2 regions of the Glutamicibacter sp. MOO4 genome follow, and region 2 is predicted to be linked to the other one. Evidence: riboswitches for the same ligand, from Rfam matches in the RefSeq annotation. Region 2 holds a riboswitch; the other holds the start of a gene.
What was found. A riboswitch is a leader RNA that binds a small molecule or an ion and turns the genes downstream of it on or off. The one in region 2 is predicted to bind S-adenosylmethionine.
Positions count from the first base shown of each region.

Region 1: another riboswitch for S-adenosylmethionine. It lies ahead of AC1Z3F_RS00480 (hypothetical protein); the one in region 2 lies ahead of AC1Z3F_RS11180 (OsmC family protein).

Region 1 covers NZ_CM167800.1:95,626-106,011, forward strand. The annotation lists gene AC1Z3F_RS00465 (DEAD/DEAH box helicase) at 1-1,745, opposite strand, end outside; gene AC1Z3F_RS00470 (LOG family protein) at 1,832-3,010, shown strand; gene AC1Z3F_RS00475 (VIT1/CCC1 transporter family protein) at 3,030-4,133, opposite strand; gene AC1Z3F_RS00480 (hypothetical protein) at 4,165-4,431, opposite strand; SAM riboswitch class IV at 4,445-4,558, opposite strand; gene AC1Z3F_RS00485 (DinB family protein) at 4,603-5,217, opposite strand; gene AC1Z3F_RS00490 (helix-turn-helix domain-containing protein) at 5,391-5,954, shown strand; gene AC1Z3F_RS00495 (hypothetical protein) at 6,049-6,465, shown strand; gene speB (agmatinase) at 6,693-7,679, shown strand; gene AC1Z3F_RS00505 (thiamine pyrophosphate-binding protein) at 7,679-9,322, shown strand; gene AC1Z3F_RS00510 (inositol monophosphatase family protein) at 9,442-10,308, opposite strand.
Region 2 covers NZ_CM167800.1:2,381,363-2,391,748, reverse strand. The annotation lists gene AC1Z3F_RS11205 (FadR/GntR family transcriptional regulator) at 1-127, shown strand, start outside; gene AC1Z3F_RS11200 (SDR family NAD(P)-dependent oxidoreductase) at 273-1,115, opposite strand; gene AC1Z3F_RS11195 (MarR family winged helix-turn-helix transcriptional regulator) at 1,180-1,659, shown strand; gene AC1Z3F_RS11190 (SDR family oxidoreductase) at 2,268-3,038, shown strand; gene AC1Z3F_RS11185 (L-idonate 5-dehydrogenase) at 3,028-4,083, shown strand; gene AC1Z3F_RS11180 (OsmC family protein) at 4,158-4,712, opposite strand; SAM riboswitch class IV at 4,746-4,866, opposite strand; gene AC1Z3F_RS11175 (DEAD/DEAH box helicase) at 5,005-8,220, shown strand; gene AC1Z3F_RS11170 (MarR family winged helix-turn-helix transcriptional regulator) at 8,236-8,679, opposite strand; gene AC1Z3F_RS11165 (NAD(P)-dependent oxidoreductase) at 8,690-9,694, opposite strand; gene AC1Z3F_RS11160 (enolase C-terminal domain-like protein) at 9,688-10,386, opposite strand, start outside.

The sequences.
Region 1 (10,386 bases), 1.2 Mb from region 2:
AGGGCCTGCGCCTCATCGACTAATGCCTTGAGCTTAGCGAAGAGCGGTTGGTCCAAGGAGAACCACGTGTTATCGGGCAGCTTGATCTTCATCTGGCCGTTGCTCATCGCTTCGACGATCTGCGAGAAAGGAACTGCGTGGTCACCAACGGTGATCAGCAGGCCTAAATCCAGCCAGTCGGTGCGCTCATGATTTACCGCATTGATTTTCAGCTGGGGGAGTTCACGCAGCTGACGGAAGACTGGGCGTGTTCCCTTCTCAAGCAGCTTGAGCATTGGAAGCTGTTCGATGGCAGGCAGAATTTCGGAGACAAAGGTAATGACCGATTCACCCGAGTAGAACTTGGGTGCAAGATCAGGATTGCCGTTTCCTGTATGCTCCTGGAAGACTTCATCCACGGCTGCTCGAAGTTCTTCTTCGGCTTCAAAATCATAAACTTCGTGATGATCCGGTACACCCGGGTAGCGGACCTGGAAATCCAGGGTCGCCGAATCATTTGGCTCACCCTTCTCATTCAGATCGCGTTTGTAGGTGACGGTGGCCTGAACAAAAGGTGGCTTCAACGCAGGAAGTTGCAACTCTTCACTGGCGCTGCGTAGGTCAAAACGACGTGCCAAACGAGGGTAGGCCGATTCGAAGAAGTCATTAATCTCTGCGACTGGAACAGCAACCTGCCGGCGGTCTGCGTACCAGCGGCGGTGAGCCTCGGCGATGGGTTCAGTGCTTGGGGCCAGCCAAATTTCATCTGGCTGCCCAAGCTGAGCGTAAAAACCGTGATCAGCAATGACGCCGCTAGGGGAGTCGGCATCCAGAAGTAGATCCTGACCGTCGATGTGCAGGACACCACCGAGCTGCAACTGTTTTTCGTCCAGTGAGGCTCGCATGCTAAATGCGGCAGGGTCGACGATGCGAATGCGCTGTTCGTTGCGTGTTGAGATCAAAGGGATGCCAAGTTCTTGTGCTTGGTCAAGCAAAGGCCACAACAGGTCGGAGGCGTATTCGTCCATGAATAGCCAATCTTCATCAACCTTAAACTGCAGCTGGGTGTCGCTGCGGGCCATGGAAGCAAAACGAGTGAACCAGTGATGCTGTGAGCGCAAGAGATTCCAGCCGTAGGTTTTGAAACCTAGGGTGGTCCAGCGCAACTGGCCGCGAACCCAGCGGCCTTCGGTATTGCGCACCATGGGGCGTACACCCAAACGGAAACGCTTGTTGCGCGTGGGATGCGGAATGGTTCCAGTAGGCATCCACTGCTGTTGCTGGGTGGTGTTCTTCGAGTCAAAGAGCATGAACTGAAGACCCATGGCCACTACTGGATCATGTTGAGAACCGAGCAATCCGTCAGCTGGACCGGGCTCTGACTCTTCAAACCAAGACCCGATTTGCTGAGACCAAGCAGCCGAGCTTTTTTCTTCGGCAACAGGAACCAGGCGTGGCATGGAAGCAATCTTGTTCGACACAATCGCTAGCGCTGCGATGTGTGCACAGATGCCTGGCTTGTCACAGGAGCATTCGCACAGTTCGATCTTCCATTCATCATCGACCTGCTGCACTTGGATCATCGGCGAGAACTCTTCATCGGCGGCTCGTACGGTGCCCTCGATCTGTCCAGTCGTCTCGTCGAATTCCACGTCAACCACGGAATTTTCTTCAGCGGCTAAGTTCTTTCCGTAAAAGAAAGGAACATCGCCCAAGAAGGCCAACAAGTGGCGGGCGTCTATGGTTGGTGGAACAGAGTTACTCATCCTCTCATCGTTTCACGTTCCGGCCCGTGGTGAAAGTTGAAGCGCCCCTGTGTGAATAATCCCTATGTATGACGTAGCGTTGTCGCATGTCCCATATCTGGCCTTTTCTTCCGGCGCGCGCGGTGAACATCACTTCACTGATCGAATTTGACCGATTAGCTGCTGAAGCCTTGGCTAATCCCCATGCCCGAGGATACGGGTGGCGGGTGCATCGACTAGATCTGCGTGAGCGCGATTCCATACTGCGTTCGCTGGACCTGTCCGAGGCGATATTTATTGATTGCCAGTATTCACCCGCGGGACGTGAACTGGTTCAGGCCACCGGCGGACTGTGCATGTCTTCAGGCACGCAACTACCTTTTCAGACCAGTGAGCGGGACCTATATACGGCCGCCGAACTATACGCAGGCATTGATGACAAGCCCTATGAGCAAGTTCCGGACGCACTGATCTACGCCTACTCTCAGCAACACAGCACACCTGAAGTCACCGATAACGACAGTGCCATGGCGACCACCTTCCATGATTACCAGATCTCTCAAGCTCTGGTATCCGAAGTTTACGATGGGGCCTTTAAAGACTCACCGCTGATTGGTGTGATGGGTGGGCACGCGATGACCCGCGGATCTGAGCACTACGCGCAGACCGTGGAACTGGGCCAACTGATTACTCGGGCAGGATGTGCCGTTGCTACCGGCGGGGGACCGGGGGCGATGGAAGCGGCCAACCTCGGTGCTTGGTTGGCTGATTATGATCCACAAGATGTCGACGCTGCGTTGCAGATGCTCGCCACGGCTCCAGATGCGATTCACCAGCGCACACAGTGGGCTCGCACTGCGCTCGCCGTTCGTGATCGATTCCCGAGCACCCACCAGTCATTAGGTGTGCCGACGTGGTTCTATGGCCATGAGCCACCGAATTTGTTTGCAACAAAGATCGCAAAATTTTTCACCAACTCTATTCGCGAAGCGATTTTGTTGGAGCAGGCTAACGGGGGACTAATTGTTCTGCCGGGTGCTGCAGGTACGGTGCAGGAAATCTTCCAAGACGCCTGCGAAAACTACTACGCCACCGGCGCGCGTGTGGTGCCCATGGTCTTGCTAGGGCGCGAGTACTGGACTGAAACTATGCCAGCTTGGCCTTTGCTCAAGGCGTTGGCCGCAGACCGGGTCATGGAAGAGAAAATTGCGCTGGTAGATACTGCCGAAGAAGCGATGGAATTTATTGGTTCTATGAGCACGCTACGCCGGCGTACCCGCTGGTGAGACAAATAATTCCTTGGCTCTAGCCCAGCTGTACGTCGAAGATGAGTCCCAAGCAGTAGGTCACTGCCGCAGCTCCCCAGCCGATGGCTAGTTGGCGCAGCCCACGCTTCATCGGGGACGCTCCGGAGAGTAGACCTACGATAGCGCCGGTGAGCATCAAAGCAATTCCGACTAGGGCCACCGAGAGGATCACGGCAGGCAGGCCGCTCATGCCGAAGATATACGGCAGGATCGGGATGACCGCACCGGAAGCGAAGAGCAGGAACGAGGTGCCGGCGGCGCCGGTGGCCGAGCCGAGCTCCTCATGTTCATTCTCCAGCTCTTCGGAACGCTCTTCCGGGTTCAGCGAGAAGGCTGGGTTGCAATCACAGGTGAAGAGGCCCATGCGTTCGGCAGCGCGATGCTCAGCATCTTCATCGTTCATTCCGCGAGCCTTGTAAATCAGTACCAACTCGTTGGCATCCAGATTCAGATCGGGGGCCGCGGTGAGCGTGACCTGGGTAGGCCGGGATGCGGTGAGTAACTCTCGTTGAGAACGCACGGAAACAAATTCGCCAGCGGCCATCGATAATGCTCCGGCCAGCAGCCCGGCAATGCCGGAGAACAAGACAAAAGTGGAAGAAACGCCGGTGGCGCCAATACCCATGATGAGCGCCAAGTTGGAGACTAGACCGTCATTGGCGCCAAATACGGCGGCGCGGAAGTTGCCCGAAAGCTGAGCGCGACCGGCGGTGGCCAAAGCACGCACTACCTCTTCGTGGACCTCTTCGTCGGCGGCCATTTGCGCGGTCGCGTCCTGATCATCGCGGTAGGGGGAGCTGCTCTCAGAGCGCTGTGCCATAGCCAAAACGAACACCGAACCGAAGCTAAGCGCCAAAAAACGCAAGATGGTGCGCCTCAAGGAGGGGCGGACCGTCTTGGCGTGGACACCTAGTTTTTGTCGCCAGTGTTCCTCATGGCGTGCTTCGGCCGCGGCCAGACCTAGAAGGATTTGCTTCTCTTGCCCAGTTTTCTTTTGGGCTAGGGTCCGATAGATGGCACCTTCAGCGACCTCGTCGGCCAGATACTTGCGCCAACGTTGGATTTGGGCGCGGGTAGGTTCGGTTGCTGACTGGTTCGGCATCTCGAATTCAGCTCTCTTGGCAGATAACGGATCAGCTACCCAGTTTAGACAGCGGTCTCAGACTTGGGAATTTGGCAAGACTAAAAGCGATGCTCTGCCCCTCGGGCTGACCGGAGCTAGCAATGGAAAGTACTAGCTGCGAGGTCGCCGGTTCAAAGATCGGGCGGCGCGCGGATCGGACGATGAGCAATTCTAAGCGAGCTGGATCGCACACGTATCGAATGTGCCATTGGCCCTGGACCTTGAACTGAACTTGTCCGGTTTGGCGGTCGATGATGGGCAGGACGGAATATGCCATGGGATGCGCTCTCACTGAGTTCTTGCCCGGCCACAAAATTGTGAACGGACCGCTTCGTCATCCGAACCACCCATGAATCTGGGGTTGGTGCACGGCAAGTCGGAGCTTTACGCCGTGTCTCGTGAAGCAACACTTGCGATGCTACTCCCGTGCAAGTAAGCCAGTGAAGTCCTAGCCTGAAATATTTCCTTCATCCGCGCTGGACCCAGCGTCTAGCGTCTGGGACAGCTGGTTGATCTTCGTGTACTGCTGTTCCCACTGGGTTGTGGAATACGGGGGAAGGTTGGGAGCTTCGGGGCGAAGACCGGTGAAGCCATCAAGCTGTTCGCGCACGATATCAAGGTGCCCGGCGTGCCGGGAGGTTTCAGCGATCATATGAATCATGAGCTGTTCCAAGGTGGTGTGCCGGCGGCGAATCCACCATGGCACTTCGGCCGGTGCATCCAATGGCAGGGACGCGATGCTCTGTTCGCAGAATGCGACCGCCTGTTGATAAAAATCAATGATGTCGCCGGCGGTGAAGTGTGCTGGCGGTAAAAAGTCGGCTTGCGGATCGTCGGAGTCCATGAGTTCTTGCACATAAGGGTTGTTGATCTCTCGGCCCAGGCACTGGCCGAAGTATCCGTATTCGGTGATGGCCAAGTGATGCACTACGCCAAGAACATGCGTGCCGGTGGGCGTCAGTGGCTTGCGGGCCAAGTGATCGCTCAGTCCCTGAGCTTTATAGATCACCGCGTTGCGGGCGTCGTTGAGGTATTCACGCAAAAGCTCTTTGCTGTTCTTCATATGCCGAGTGTAATCAGCCGGCTGCTCAGCGAACAGCAGTTGTTGTGGTGTGCGACATATTTGACGCACCCCAGCTAGGGTCTGTTTACTATTGGTAAACCTGCCTGCTGACTTAGGCAAATGGCAGGAAGACGCCTAGTGCGTCGGAACAACAGAGGCGATGGAGCAAAAATATGAAGACCCTGCCCGTGGAATCAACCGGTGCTGCAATCAATATTGGTTCACGGCTACGCGGGGTGCGCCAAAGGCAGCGGATGACCATCGACCAGGTTGCTGAACTGTCCGGATTGACCAAGGGCTTTCTCTCGCGTGTTGAGCGAGATCTGACCAGCCCTTCGGTTTCAACGCTGCTGAAACTATGCGAAGTGCTCGGCATTGAAGTGGGAACGCTATTTGAAGTGCCTGAAACGATGTTGGTGCGATTGGCCGAAGCGCCACGGGTGTCCCTAGGCGGAGAAGGAATCACTGAGCAATTGGTGACACCGCGTAGCGAAAGGCGGGTTCAGATGATTCGCGCTGAAATCGCGCCCAAGGGTGTTGGTGAAGCCGAACTGTATTCGGTGGACTGTGAACTGGAAGTTTTGCATGTGATCTCGGGGAGGTTCACTTTAGTGTTGCCGGATCAACGCGTTGAACTCCAAGCCGGAGACACTATGACCTTCCCAGGGCGCGAGCCGCATAGCTGGGAAAATGAAGCCGATGAAGTGGCCTTGGTGACGTGGACCTTGATCCTCTAACCGGGGAGCCTTACTCGTGCCGATGCGTTCAAGCGCGTATTCTAAAAAGGTGTGTTCACCGTACGCACATGGTGCGGCGAGCGATAGGAGTGGCGTGAGTACTAGCGAAACAACTGGCACCCAGAACCAGCTACGCTCCATCGGCTGGTGGGCTTCGGTGTTCCTTGGTTTACTCGCGGGCACCACCTTGACGTGGATTCGTACCCAGCGCAACTTCTTTTTCATCGGCGCGGTCATCATCGCTGTGGTGATTGTGATAATCGGAATGCGCACCATCCGGCGGCGTGCACGCTTCCCTCAAATGGCTCAAGCCCATACTTCTTGGCCATATGCCGTCTGGACGGTGGTTCTTCTCGTTCTTGTGGGTCCAATTCAGCTGGTTTACGTGGCCGATGATCCCGGTGAACTTATGCTCAAATCTCTCATTCTTTCCACCGGCTTTTGCGTGGCAATCCACGAGCTGGATCGAGCAATGATCAAAGCCACCAGGAAGTACCTTCGCCAAGAATAGAATTTTTAGACGTTCTGCCTTCAGTGCTCAGGATCGTCAAATGCTGCCGTAGCCCCTTGTAGGGCTACGGCTTTTGTTGTCTTTTGCCCCGGAATTCGCGTCATAGTCACTATTTTGGTGCTCTGAGTCTTGACGTGACCTCGCCAACAAAATAGCATAATGGGAAACGTAAGTTTCATATTAGGCAACTATGGAAGTTGCCGAATAAGTGCCAGGAGGGCAAGAGCATGAAAGAAGTTCGCATCGAGGAAAACGGCAAGCTGGGGCCAATCAATGCAGCGATGATCCCTCGCTACGCCGGCGCCGGTACCTACGCCCGTCTGCCGCGTCTGGACCAGGTCCAGAGCGCTGACATCAAGATCATTGGTGTGCCTTTTGATACCGGTGTTTCCTACCGTCCAGGTGCACGCTTTGGTGCCAACCACGTCCGTGAATCCTCGCGCCTGATCCGCCCTTACAACCCAGCCACCGACACCTCGCCTTTTGCTCAGAGCCAGGTAGTTGACGCCGGTGACCTCGCGGTGAACCCGTTCAACATCAATGAAGCTATCGAAACGATTCAGGAAGAAGCCTTGGAGCTAACTTCTGACGGTTCAACCCTGGTCACCATCGGTGGCGACCACACCATCGCACTGCCACTGCTGCGCGCTGCATCCGAGCGTGCCGGTGCACCGGTGGCTATGTTGCACTTCGACGCTCACCTGGATACCTGGGACACCTACTTTGGTGCCGAGTACACCCACGGCACCCCATTCCGCCGTGCGGTAGAAGAAGGCATTCTGGATACCGAAGCCATCTGCCACGTGGGTACTCGCGGCCCGCTGTACGGCAAGAAGGACCTGGAGGATGACAAGCGCTTCGGCTTTGGCATCGTGACCAGCTCGGACGTGTACTACCAGGGTGTGCGTGAAATCGTTGACAAGCTGCGTGCGCGCATCGGCAACCGCCCGCTGTACATCTCGGTGGACATCGACGTACTTGACCCAGCCCACGCACCAGGCACCGGAACCCCGGAAGCCGGCGGCATCACCAGCCGTGAGCTACTGGAAATCCTGCGCGGGTTGCGCGGACTGAAGATCGTCGGCGCCGACATTGTTGAGGTCGCCCCAGCTTACGACCACGCCGAACTGACCGGTGTGGCCGCCAGCCACGTCACCTACGACCTAATCAGCCTGATCAGCGACTTCCGCGCCAACCAGGGATTGAACAAGTAATGACAACACAGCCCCAACGTAACGGCGGCGACCTGGTCATTGAGACCCTCACCGCGCTGGGAGCCAAAACCGTGTTCGGCATCCCCGGACAGCACGCCTTGGGGCTGTTCGACGCGCTCTCCCGCTCAAACCTGGAATTTGTCTCCTCTCGAGTGGAGAACAACTCGGCCTTTGCAGCCGACGGCTATTCCCGCGCTACCGGTGAGGTGGGCGTACTGTTCCTCTCCACCGGCCCCGGCGCGCTAACCTCGCTGGCTGGACTGCAGGAAGCCTATGCCACCGGTGTGCCGATGGTTGTTGTGGCCAGCCAGATCCCACTGGATGGACTGGGTGCACGACGCAAGGGCATGCTGCACCAACTCGATGACCAGAAAGCTTCGGCGGCCAACGTCACCAAGTTCCAGCAGACCGTACATCACGCCTCTGGCATCCCTTCGGCCATTCAGGATGCTTGGGCGCGTGCGATCACTGTGCCCATGGGGCCGGTGTGGGTTGAAGTTCCCCAAGACGTGCTGCTCGCTGAAGTGATGGTGCCACCGGTGCAGGATGCTTTGGCTGAAGCCTATGAGCACCCACCGCGTGAAGAGTTGATCCGCGAAGCAATTAACTGGCTCTCCGATGCACAACGTCCGGCCATTATCGCCGGTGGTGGTGTGCGCCGTGCCGGTGCGCAGGCCGAACTGTTGGCCGTGGCGCAAGCCTTGCAGGCGCCGGTGCTTTCCAGCCCGGGCGGTAACGGGGCTTTCCCGTGGAATCATGAACTGTCCTTGCAGTCATGGGTTGAAGACCGTCACGCCACCGAGGTTATGGAAGATGCCGACGTATTGTTGGTCATCGGCTCGGCCCTAGGAGAAGTGACCAGTAATTACTTCACCCTTGAACCGCGCGGCAAGATGATTCAGATTGACGCTGAACCACGAGTTCTGGAGTCCAATACTCCTGCGCTTGGTATTCGCGCCGACGCCCGCGAAGCGCTGAAGTTCCTGGACCGGGGATTGAAGGATGCCGGGTACACCTCGCGCGCTTCATGGCATGGACAGCGACCACAGCAGGTGGTCGCGCAGACCCTAGAAAAAATCCAGGCACGCCTGGATGCTCAGGATCTGGGCAAAGAACAAAAATTCATGGAAGACATCCGTGCCGCAGTTCCGGCATCGATGCAGACCTTCTGGGATATGACCATTGCAGCCTACTGGGGCTGGAGCTGCTGGGATGCCAAGGATGGCCAGTTCCATTCGGCACAGGGTGCCGGCGGTCTGGGCTTCGGTTTCCCTTCGGCCATTGGTGGCGCGATTGGTACCGGGCAACGAGTACTGGCTGTCAGCGGTGACGGTTCCTCGATGTACTCCATCGCTGAGCTAGCAACCGCCAAACAACACCAGGCCCCAGTGACCTGGTTGATTGTTGATGACGGTGGCTACGGCATCTTGCGTGAGTACATGGAAGGCGCTTTTGGTAAGGCTACGGCCACCGAGCTGGTCCGGCCCGACTTTGTCGCACTGGCTCAGTCCTTCGGTGTTCCGGCACGCGAGGTCGAAGTTGATCAGATCGGTGACGCGCTCAAGCAGGCGCTTACCGAAGAGGGACCAAACGTCATCGTGGTCAAAACTCTGCTGAAGATGTTCGCCCCGACTCACCTCTAAGCAGCATCGGCCAGGGAGTAGTACTGGCAATCAAGTGGTGGCCTGGAACCCGTAGCAAAAGCTATCGGTTCTAGGCCACCACTTTTGTTTTGTGCACCGCTTGGTGCCGCTGAAAATTTTTAGCGCACCGTGCGGGTGCGCAACTGATGGATCTGCTGTGCTGCCGAATTTAGCGAAGGGTAGTTGGCGCCCGGTCCTTGGGCGATAAAACCGGGACACTCGTGATCGGCTAACCCGGTTTCACCGTAGGCCAACCCACGGAAAGTTCCGTGTGTCATGCGCACCAAGTGTGCTCCGGCGGCGACGTCCCAAACTTTGGTATCAAAGCCGATGGTCGCATCAGACCAGCCGGCGGCAACGTGAGCCAAGGCTAGAGCGGCGCTGACCTTTCGGCGCACGGTGGCAAAATCTTGAATCCACTGACCAAACAGTTGCAAGGCGATATCGCCATCCTTAGTCAGTGACTCTGCCCCGGGATAGTCGGTCATCAGATTGGCGCGAGATTGTTCCGGACGGGTGCCCGGACGTAGCGGAACGTCGTTGAGCATCGCAGCATCCGAGTTCGCGCTGAACTCGTCGCCGGTGACTGGATCGATGATCACCGCGGCCACCAGCTGGCCGTCAATGGCAGCTGCGATGGAAATGCAGAAGAACGCTACGCCGTGAACAAAATTGCTGGTCCCATCGATGGGATCCACGATCCACTGCACCTTGCCTGCGGCTTTATGGCCGGAGGTGGTAGTTAGTTTCTCTTCGCCAAGCACCCACGAATCGGGTACCGCAGTTAACAATGAATCGGTGATGAGCTGTTGGCTTCGGCGGTCAATGTCGGTGACCAGATCATGGGTGCTGGTTTTGTGCTCAACATTTACTGCGGTGCGAAAGGAAGAAGACAGTAGGGGAGCTGCGCTACGTGCTGCATCCAGCGCAGCCAGGCGCAGGTCTTCGGCCAAAAAATTCTCAGGGATCGATTGTTGCTCACTCACTGTGTCAGCTTATCGTGCCCGTGGAAACGTTCAGATGGTAGATGGTCAGGATCAAGACGAATCAAGATAAGCTTCTGC
Region 2 (10,386 bases):
ACCTGTGGTCAAGGTTTTACGCCGCCAACACAAGGCCATCCACCATGCTTTTGCTACTGGCCAGCGTGAACGAGCAGCGCAGCTGCTCGAAGAACACATCACTTGGTTCTACTCGCAGACGCACTAGATCCCCAAATTAGTCCGGAACCCACGTCTTCGTCTACGGGCAATACCCCAAGGCGCAGCAGGAAGACATCGATCTTAAATATGTGTTCATGGTGGCGGCCCTGCTCTACTCCAAGCCTTTAGGGACCGCCCTGTTTGGTTGGCGATTATTCGGAGGCGCTGGCTTCTTGATTCCGGTAGCGAGTCGCGAGCTCAGATCCAAGATTTTCGCCCATGATGCGGCGTTCAATTCCGGTAAATTGCTCTACTAGTTGTTCATCTTCCAGTCCGGGAAGACAAACGACTTCCCCGAGCGAGAATCCTACCCACCCTGCCTGAGCTACGTCTTCGGCCGTCATGGCACGGGGGCCCTGCGACTTTCCACCGTTCCATTCCGTGGACACCAAACCCGGGCACACTACAGTTGCCTGCACCCCGGTGCCGTGCAACTCCGATGCGAGAACTCGGGTAAAAGCCATCGTCCCTGCCTTAGCTCCCACGTACAGCGCGCGCTGTGGCAACGTTGCACTTGTGCCGGGCGTTCCCGACGACGAGTTAGTACCCGGGGGTTGGTCGGCACCCGCACTAAATGCGAGGTTGGAGGCAACACTGATGATTCCACCCCGCCCGCGTCCCAGCATGCCGGGGAGTGCTGCTCTGGCCAGGACCGGTGTGACATTAGCATTTAGTGTCCAAGCTCGATCCAGCTCACCGGGGTCGATTTCTGCGAACGGCCCATAAGCGCTGACTCCTGCATTTGATACGAGGACATCAATGTCACCGGCAGCGGCACGTTCAACTGCGCGTTTCAGGCCTGCTTTCTCGGAGAGGTCTACGGTCAGGGTTTCTGAGCTTGCTCCCGCGTCGGAAAGTCGCTCGGCTAGCGCTGCTAGCCTGTCTGCTCTCCGGGCGACAAGTACTAAGTCGTGGCCCGCCTCGGCAAGAACCGTTGCCATGGCGGCGCCGATCCCAGAACTAGCTCCTGTGATGAATGCGATTGGTCGAGACATATTGACTCGAAGTGTTGACGAGTATAAAGCGTTTGATAGATGACAATGAGTGTACATTAAAGTTATGAGTGAAAATTCTATGGCGGAGACCCCGGATCCCCGAGCCCGAGTAATTTGGGCGTTGCGTCGGGCGGAGCTGGCAGTGCAGAACCTGAAAGACCGTCAGCTTCGAGCAGTGGGGTTACGCTCCTCGCACTACGCGTTGCTCGCATCGGTGAGCGCCGAACCGGGGCTTGCTGGAGCCACGCTTGCACGTCGACTCAACGTCACTCCTCAGGCAATCGCTTCTCTGGCCACCCGGTTGGAAACACTCGGCCTCATTGAGCGGAAGGTTCATCCGCGGCACGCGCAAGTGCAGGAATTGCATTTGACTGATGCAGGGCGTACCGCGTTGAACGCAGGCGAGGCCATCGTAGATGACCTTGAAGAACGGGTTGTTGAATTGCTCGGTGCCGAAGAAAGCGAGCATCTGCGGGTGGTCCTTGATCGGCTGGCGGAGCTATTGCCTGCAGAACGCACCGGAAACGAAGTGGCTAATGATTGACATCAGGGGCGTTGCTCAATGAGTTCCTTGAAGATCCGGAAGCATCTGAAAAGAATTACCTTGGGCGCAAACTTGCCGTCGAATTGACCTCACCTCGCGCGGGGCAAAGCATGTACTCGACGCCGGTAATTGAGGGATCCGATCGATCGCACGGCGAGCTACTTGCAGTTTTAGTTCTTCCTCATGGATCCAAGGCTAAAGCTTCGTTCCGAACTCTGGAGGGCATCGCGCCAGAAGGTCGTCTCGTGCTCACCGGTGAGTGCCGAATGGTGGCAAATGAGAACGTTCTGGTATTCAAAAACTGTTCCATCGCGAAAAGTTAGTTTTCGTGGACCCATAGTGTGACTGGCGGAAATGTGCGCTGCTCGACAGGGTGACCCTGCCGAACTTGCGGAAAAGCATTCCCAGCCACCCATGGCGGCTGGAGATTCTTTAAGCCATCAACTGCTCGTCCAGCAATTCATAAATCGTACTTTATTGCAACGTGCGTTACATATATCTGATATCTTTTGAGGGAGCGACGGGGCTACTTTTTGGATACACCACTAGGCCAAGGCCGGTGATGGGTTCCCGTCGGTGAATTATCGACACTTCTTGCGAGGGAATTCATGAGTCAACTTTTTGACCTATCCGGACGTTTGGCCCTGGTCACCGGGTCCTCCCGCGGCATTGGCCGCGAACTTGCCCGAGCGCTAGCCGATGCCGGCGCGACCGTCATTCTTCATGGACGCGATGAGCAACGCTTGGCCCAAACCGTTGCCGAATTTAGCAGCCATTACGGCACCGAAAAAATTCACAGTGCATGCTTTGACGTCACTGATGACGCGGCAGTACGTGAAAATATCGAGGCCATCGAAAAGAACATCGGTGCCATCCGCATCTTGGTCAACAACGCTGGAATTCAGCACCGTGTGCCAATGCTTGAGCTGGAACTAGCTGACTGGCAGCGCGTCATTGATACCAACCTGACCAGCGCGTTCTTGGTAGGACGCGAAGTTGCCCGTGGCATGGTGCAGCGCGGTGAAGGCAAGATCATCAACATCTGCTCGGTACAAACCGACCTGGCGCGCCCCACCATTTCCGCGTACACCGCGGCCAAGGGTGGCCTGCGAAACCTCACCCGCGCCATGACCGCCGAATGGGCTGGTTCCGGACTGCAAATTAATGGCATCGCACCTGGCTACATCCACACCGAAATGACCCAGAACCTCGTTGATGATGAGAAGTTCAACTCTTGGATCTTGGGCCGCACACCAGCAGCCCGTTGGGGAACCGTTGAGGACTTGGCGGGCCCGGCCGTATGGCTGGCCTCGGATGGTTCCAACTACGTCAACGGACAGACTATCTTTATCGACGGAGGCATGAGCGTTGTCGTCTAACACCCTAGCTACTAGCACCGAAGCCGTTGTTGCCCACGCGGCAGGGGATCTACGCGTTGAGCAGATCGAACTAGCCGCACCGGCTGCAGATGAAGCACGCATTTCCATCGCCTACGGCGGTATCTGCGGATCAGACCTGCATTACTGGAGCCATGGTGCTGCCGGTGAATCCATTCTTAAAGCACCTATGGTCTTAGGCCACGAGATTGTTGGCACCGTCCTGCAGACGGCCGCCGATGGCACTGGGCCAGCCGCCGGCACCAAAGTCGCCGTGCATCCGGCAACTCCCGGCGAAACTGGAGAACCTTATCCAACCGAACGTCCCAACCTGTCTCCAGGCTGCACCTATTTAGGATCTGCAGCCCGCTATCCACACACCGAAGGTGCGTTCGCCCGCGAGGTCAACCTACCTGCTCGGATGTTGCGCGCTCTACCCGAGTCCCTTTCACTACGTGATGCCGCGTTGGCGGAACCAGCAGCAGTGGCCTGGCATGCAGTTTCACGTGCGGGAGATGTTGCTGGAAAGCGCGCACTGGTCATCGGTGCCGGCCCCATTGGAGCTTTGGCAGTCGCCGTGCTCAAGCGCGCCGGAGCCGCAGAAATCATTGCGGTGGACATGCATGACAAGCCACTTCAGATCGCAACAAAGCTCGGTGCGACCTCAACCCTGCGGGCGGATGATCAAGAGTCCATCGCCAAGGTTAATGCCGACGTGGTGATCGAGGCTAGTGGCAACTACCGTGGTCTGGCCTCGGCAGTACGCGGTGCTACGCGCGGTGGACGAGTAGTCATGGTTGGCCTGCTACCAACCGGTGAGCAGCCAGCACTGATCTCGCTTGTCATCACCCGTGAACTAGAACTCGTCGGTTCATTCCGTTTTAACGACGAAATTGACCACGTTCTTGCTGCCTTGGCCGACGGGTCGTTACGGATCTCGGATGCTGTCACCCACGAGTTCCCAGTGGGCCAAAGTCTTGAAGCCTTTGAAACGGCCAAGGATGCTTCCACCTCGGGCAAGGTCCTACTGGATTTCCTTAGCGAATAATCCATTACTGTAAAACGCACTGCGGTGGCCCTGAAATTCGGGTCACCGCAGTGCGTTTTTTGGTTCAGCTGAGACTAATTATTAGCTTCAACAACGTGCACCGAGGTAGTCACCGGCACCGGGTTGACGAACAAGTCCAATACTGGGCAGTGAGCATCCACAGCCTGGCGTAGTTCTTCATAACGCTCTGCGGATTCAGGACCCGCAATGTGCACCTGCAAGTCCACGGAGGAGAAGCCCGGACGAATTGTTTCATCAATGCCAAACAGGCCACGAACATCAAGCTGGCCATCAGCGGTGATCTGCACATCATCTACTTGGATGCCCAAGTTTTCCGCGTACAGACGGTAAACAACTACTTGGCAGGAAACCAACGCTGCCAAGGCATATTCCACCGGGCTGGCCGCGATGTCGCTGCCTCCCAGTGCAGCTGGTTCATCAACGGTAAAGCTGTGCTTGCCGGCCCTGATGTTACTGGCTACAGAGTCGAATCCTTCGCCACGAACACTAAAGGTGAGTTGTGCGCTCTGTGGGGCTGCCGAAATGCGTTCACCCCATCCAGTGCCAGCTTCTTGTAAGCGCGCAGAGCGATCTTCGGCCACGGAAAGTTTCTTGGTTGCGGTAGGCATAAGAGGTGTTCTCCCTTTTCTGACGCAAGGGTGCGCCATCGTTTACGCTTCTTGACTCTCAGGATGCGTCGAATCTTCACCTGGGGCACCCGGCACAATGGCTAGAGGGTTGCCGTCCACTCAGCCAGGGCCGTAGTGAGTGGAACTCGTGATTCAGTGATTCATTTTTATCCTTGAGTACCGCTGCGAGTAAAGCATTCGCTTAACTTTTCGTCATTACGAAGCTGTCGGTAACCGTCGATAGGATGGAGGGTAGCAACCGGCTCTATTGCGTACACAACGATTGGCGGATATGGAATACCAGCTGACTATCAAAAACTTGGACTTGGTACTGGACCAGGACACGTTGGAGATTGGTGCGTTCTACTATCAGTCGGGAAAGGTCTCGCACGTTGAACGCCACGTTGAAGCCGGTCTTACTCAAGTGCGCGGACAGGTGCTCGGCGCGCAGGTGAACGCAACCTTCCGATTTGAAGCGCAAGGGATTTCATTTGAAGGTGGTTGCAGCAAACACCCCACCAGTACTCGCTGCGAAGAAGTCGCCGCGTTATTGATTGAAACCATTAACGAAGATGATGAGCCTCTGTACGTTACCGACGGTGCGGTGCGGCCGCATGACTGGCAACGTCAAGCGGTGCCGCAGTGGGAACGTAGTCTTAACCGCCTATTGCCCGTCATCGATGATGAACCGGACGTCGCCCAAGAGCCGCTGGGCCTCATTCTAAAAATCGTTAGCGAACCACGCTACGGTAGCGATGATGCCCTGACCCTTCAGGCTCGCCCGGCGCGACAAGGTACCAAGAGCCCATGGATTCAGACCGGAGTAAGCTGGAAGTCTGTGGCCTTTGACAAGCGGTTCTCCAAAGAACAGCGCCGCGCCATAAGTGAACTGGACCAGCTGCGAGAGCAGGCTGAAAAGCAAAAATACGGTTATGTCTGGGACGTCAAAGACTGGATCTCGCTAATGGATCTGCCGGGCAAAGATTTGCTCGAAGCTTTCGTTGCGCTGCAAGCAGCCGGAGTGCAGATCATCAACGGAAGTAGCAACGCCAAGCCCGCTGTGACCTTCAGCCCTGAGCCGGCGAATGCTTTTGTAGATCTGCGCCGTGGTGAAGACGGGTTGACCATGGAGGGGTTCATTTCCGCACCTGATCCACAAGACTCACATGTACTGCCCGTCGGAAATCCACCGACATTTTTGGTGTACTCGGCTAAGCCGTTGGCCAAGGCTAAAGACTGGGGACTGGCAGAATTTGCTGAGCCTGTTTCAGCAGAACTTGCCTCTTTTATTGCTTCTGGAGTTCAGTTCGTTCCAGCAGCAGACGTTCCGCGTTTTGAGGAAAAACATCTGGAACGCATGCGCCACTTGGCCCCGCTGAAAAGCGTCGACGTGAGCTATAAAATTCCTGCCCCCGCTCGTCCTGTCCTGCGGCTGGCTGTATCTAGCAGCCCAGAAGTTGTCGCACTGTGTTACTCGTGGAAGTACCCGTCCAAAGCACCACGGCAACGTGGCATCGAGAAGGAAATCCTTGCCTCGATCAAGGACAAGCTTGGAGACGACGCTGCCTTGGGACCGGTGAACTCCTCGGGCATTTTTGAAGATCAAGACCTGAGCATCTCTCAGTCCATCGACTTCTTGGTTTATACCCTTCCGCTGCTCGAAGAGCACCCGGACGTATTGATCGAAGCGCAAAACCGACTGCCCAAGTACCAAATAAATGATGCACCAGCCACCGTTGCCGTTGAAGCCGGAGAAAGCACCGGAGACTGGTTCGACCTTTCCATTGAAGTCACCATTGATGAGGTCAAGGTACCTTTCCCTCAACTACTCGCAGCGCTGACTCGGCATGAGGACTACCTTGTCTTAGATGATCTGACCGTCATTCCCATCGCCGGTGCTGACTTTGCTCAGCTACGTCAGTTGGTCAATGAAGCTGGGGAACTGGGCACAGTTGAAGGCGATACGATTCGCATCCACAAGCTGAGCATCGACTGGTGGCAAGAACTGCTGGACTTGGGCATCATTGAAGCTCAGCACAACGCCTGGCTAGAAACCATGAACGAGCTGACCAGTGGCGAGGAACTTGCGCCCGTAGCTCTGCCAGAAAGTTTCAAAGCGAATTTGCGCCCGTACCAGGAGCAGGGATTGGCCTGGCTGAATTTCTTGCGTACCCACTCACTGGGTGGAGTGCTCGCAGATGACATGGGCTTGGGTAAAACCGTCCAGTTGCTGGCCTGTCTGGAACAAGCTCGCACGGAAAACCCTGATCAAAAGTTCTTGGTTCTTGCCCCGACCTCGGTGGTGGGTAACTGGATTAATGAAGCGCAGCGTTTCGCGCCGAACCTTCGTACGCGGGGGATTAGCTCCACGTCAAAAAAGGCCGGACAGAGCATCAAGGATCAGTTGGGTGACGCGCAGCTGATTGTCACTAGCTACACGATCTTCCGACTGTCCTATGAAGAGTTTGAAGCTGCCGGGTTCTCCGTGATGATCATTGATGAAGCGCAACAGCTGAAGAACCACACCTCAAAGGGCTATAAGCAAGCGCGCCAGTTGCCGGTGCCTTGTAAGTTCGTTGTCACTGGTACGCCGATGGAAAATAATCTCCTTGAGCTGTGGGCTCTGGTTTCCTTGGCTGCCCCTGGACTGTTGGGCGGACAGAAGGCCTTCAAGGATATTTATCAGAAGCAGATTTCCGACGGTGATAAAGAAAGACTCGATCGTCTCAAGAGCCGGTTGCGTCCATTTGTACTTCGACGCACCAAGGAACAGGTGGTTCCGGAACTTCCAGCAAAAACCGAACAGATTCTGGAAGTTGAGCTGGAACCAAGTCACCGTAAGGCCTATGACCGTCGCTTCCAGCGGGTACGACAAGAAGTGCTCGGATTGGTTGATGACGTAGATTCCAACCGTTTCAAGATTTTGCAGTCGCTCACGTTGCTACGCCAACTGGCCTTAGATCCGTCCTTGGTCGGTGAAGGTGACGGCCCGAGCGCCAAGCTTGAGCTACTACGAGAACTGATGGCCGACGCAGTGGCTGAAGGACACAAGATCTTGGTCTTCAGCCAGTTCACCAGCTTCTTGACCAAGGCGCGGGACGTTGCCGTATCGCTAGATATTGAGCACGGTTACCTAGATGGTTCCACTAGTGGAATCAAGCGAAAAGAAATGATCGATGGGTTCAGCAATGGGGACTTCCCGGTCTTCTTCATCTCGTTGAAGTCCGGCGGTTTTGGTATCAACCTCACCGCTGCTGATTACTGCATCTTGTTGGATCCTTGGTGGAATCCGGCTGCGGAAGCTCAGGCCATTGACCGTGCACACCGCATTGGTCAGGAACGGCCGGTTTACGTGTATCGTCTGGTCGCCAAGGACACCATCGAGTCCAAGGTGCTGGCCTTACAAGCCAAAAAGACGCAGCTGTTTAATGACGTTTTGGGTGACGAATCGGAGGCTGGTCAGCAGTCTGCCTTGAGCGCTGATGACTTCTTAGCTTTGATGCAGTAGCTTGAATCGTTGTCTTTAGGTCAGCTCTTCGAAACTGATGTTCAGTCGGTGCAACAGCTGTCCAAAGTTTTGTAGTTCGCTAGCTTCCCATTCGGTGAGCTGGCGGCGCAGTTCCTGACGCAGGGTGTTTCCGCTGTCGCGCCACTTGTCTCTAGCCAGTGCCGTGGCAGAGACCAGTTGAGCGCGGCCGTCAGAGGGATCCTGGGTTCGGTTCACTAGGCCCAAGGACTCTAGCTGCTGAACCAGTCGAGAAATAGTTGCCTTATCTAGACGAAGCTTCTCGGCCAAAGCGCCCTGTTGCTGAGCATCTTCGCGGATGACAAGTCCGAGCAGGCGGTAACCAGGCGCTTGCAAGTCCGGGTGGACCGCTTTTGCGCGGCGAACGATCATATCTCGTGCGTGCAAAAGTATGGCAGTGAACTCATCTTCAACCGTCTGCAACAGCGTTTCATCTTGCATAGTCACTATTCTAGGGAGTCGAGGCCACCTCAGGAGAATTTAGTCCTTTGCGCTGTTCAGCTACCGAGGCAAAGCCATTGATATTGGAGCAGATTTCCTTCACCCGTGAAAGAAAAGTTTCTCGCGAGTGCCCCGAATAATGTGGTGTGGCAATGACCAATGGATGTGCAGCCAACCGTTGGGTTAGCGCGGGCACAACGGTGCCTGTCGGGGCGTCCCACCAGACGTCTAGTGCTGCTCCGCCAATGAGCTGTTGATCTAATACGTCAATGAGCGCTGGCGCGTTCACTATCGGTCCACGCGCAACATTGACCAACAGTGCGTCACTACGCATCATCGAGAGTTCAGTAGCGCCGATAAGATCTCTTGTTGCATCAGTCAGTGGTAGGCAAAGAACCACCACATCGCTGCATTCAAGAAGTTCGGGCAGATGCTCCATGGATTTCACCCAGTGAAGATTTTGGTTATCAGTTGAAGGCTCGCTCGGGTTTCGGCGCACCGCTACCGCTTTGGCCCCCAGGGCTGTGACTGCCGAGAGGGTGTGTTGGCCAATTGCCCCCATTCCAATGAATCCCACGGTTAGGTCCTTGACGGTACGGAACAGGGAAATGTTGGGATCTGTTGCGAGAGTGCGCCAGGTGCCCTCGGTCAATTCACGGGTGATGCTGAGCAGGCGCCGTTCGTGGGCGAGGATGGCCATCACTACGTATTCTGCGATGGAACGTTCGTGGTGGGAGGTCGTCGCAACTTGGGTGGACTCGGGCAGGTACTTCAGCGCCACGCGGTCAGTGCCGGCTCCGGTGACATGCACTAGACCGGCTGTACAGCGTTGTGCGTCTTGGTCGGAAAGTCTTGCGCACACCAAAACGTCCGCCTCGGCGATCTGCCTTGACTGTTCGTGGGGGTCAAGCGATGCAACAAACTTCCAGGTGTGTCTGGTGCCCAACTGACGGAAAAGGGATTCAAAGCGGCTGACGATGGGGTCGGTCACCACGATCTGTAGTGGCCTTACCATCGTGGACTCTTCAGCTCATAGGTGGGATCGATGGACTGCATGTAGCTGGTATCGTCACGTTGCTTCAGCCCACAGTCAAGGTATTGCTGATGCATCCGCTCAAGGGCTTGCGTATCGAGTTCCACGCCCAGTCCAGGACCGGTTGGAACTTGGACCTTACCGTCTTGAATCGTCAGTGTTCCGGCCACGATGACATCGTCTTCCTCGAGTTTCCAAGGCCAGTGGGTATCGCAGGCGTAGTCAATATTCTCGGTGGCCGCCGCTAACTGAATCATGGCCGCGAAGCTGATCCCTAAATGAGAATTCGAGTGCATCGAAAGGCTCAGACCAAAGGTCTCTGCGATGCCGGAAAGTAGTTTGGACCGGCTCAAGCCGCCCCAGAAGTGATGATCGGACAGGACGATGTCTATAGCTTGCGCTTTGATGGCTGGCTGAAGATCAGCAAAAGAGACCACGCACATGTTGGTGGCGATTGGCAGGTTGATGGCTGCGCGCACGGCAGCATTATCGGCAATCCTCAGGCAAGGATCTTCCAAGTACTGCAGGGATGCTTCCAAACGGTGCCCGACTTCTATTGCCGTTGGCACGCTCCACACACCATTGGGGTCTAAACGCAGTGGGATGTCGGGAAACTCTTGGTGTAACGCCTCGATGGCGGCAGCTTCTTGGTCCGGCGGGAAGACCCCACCCTT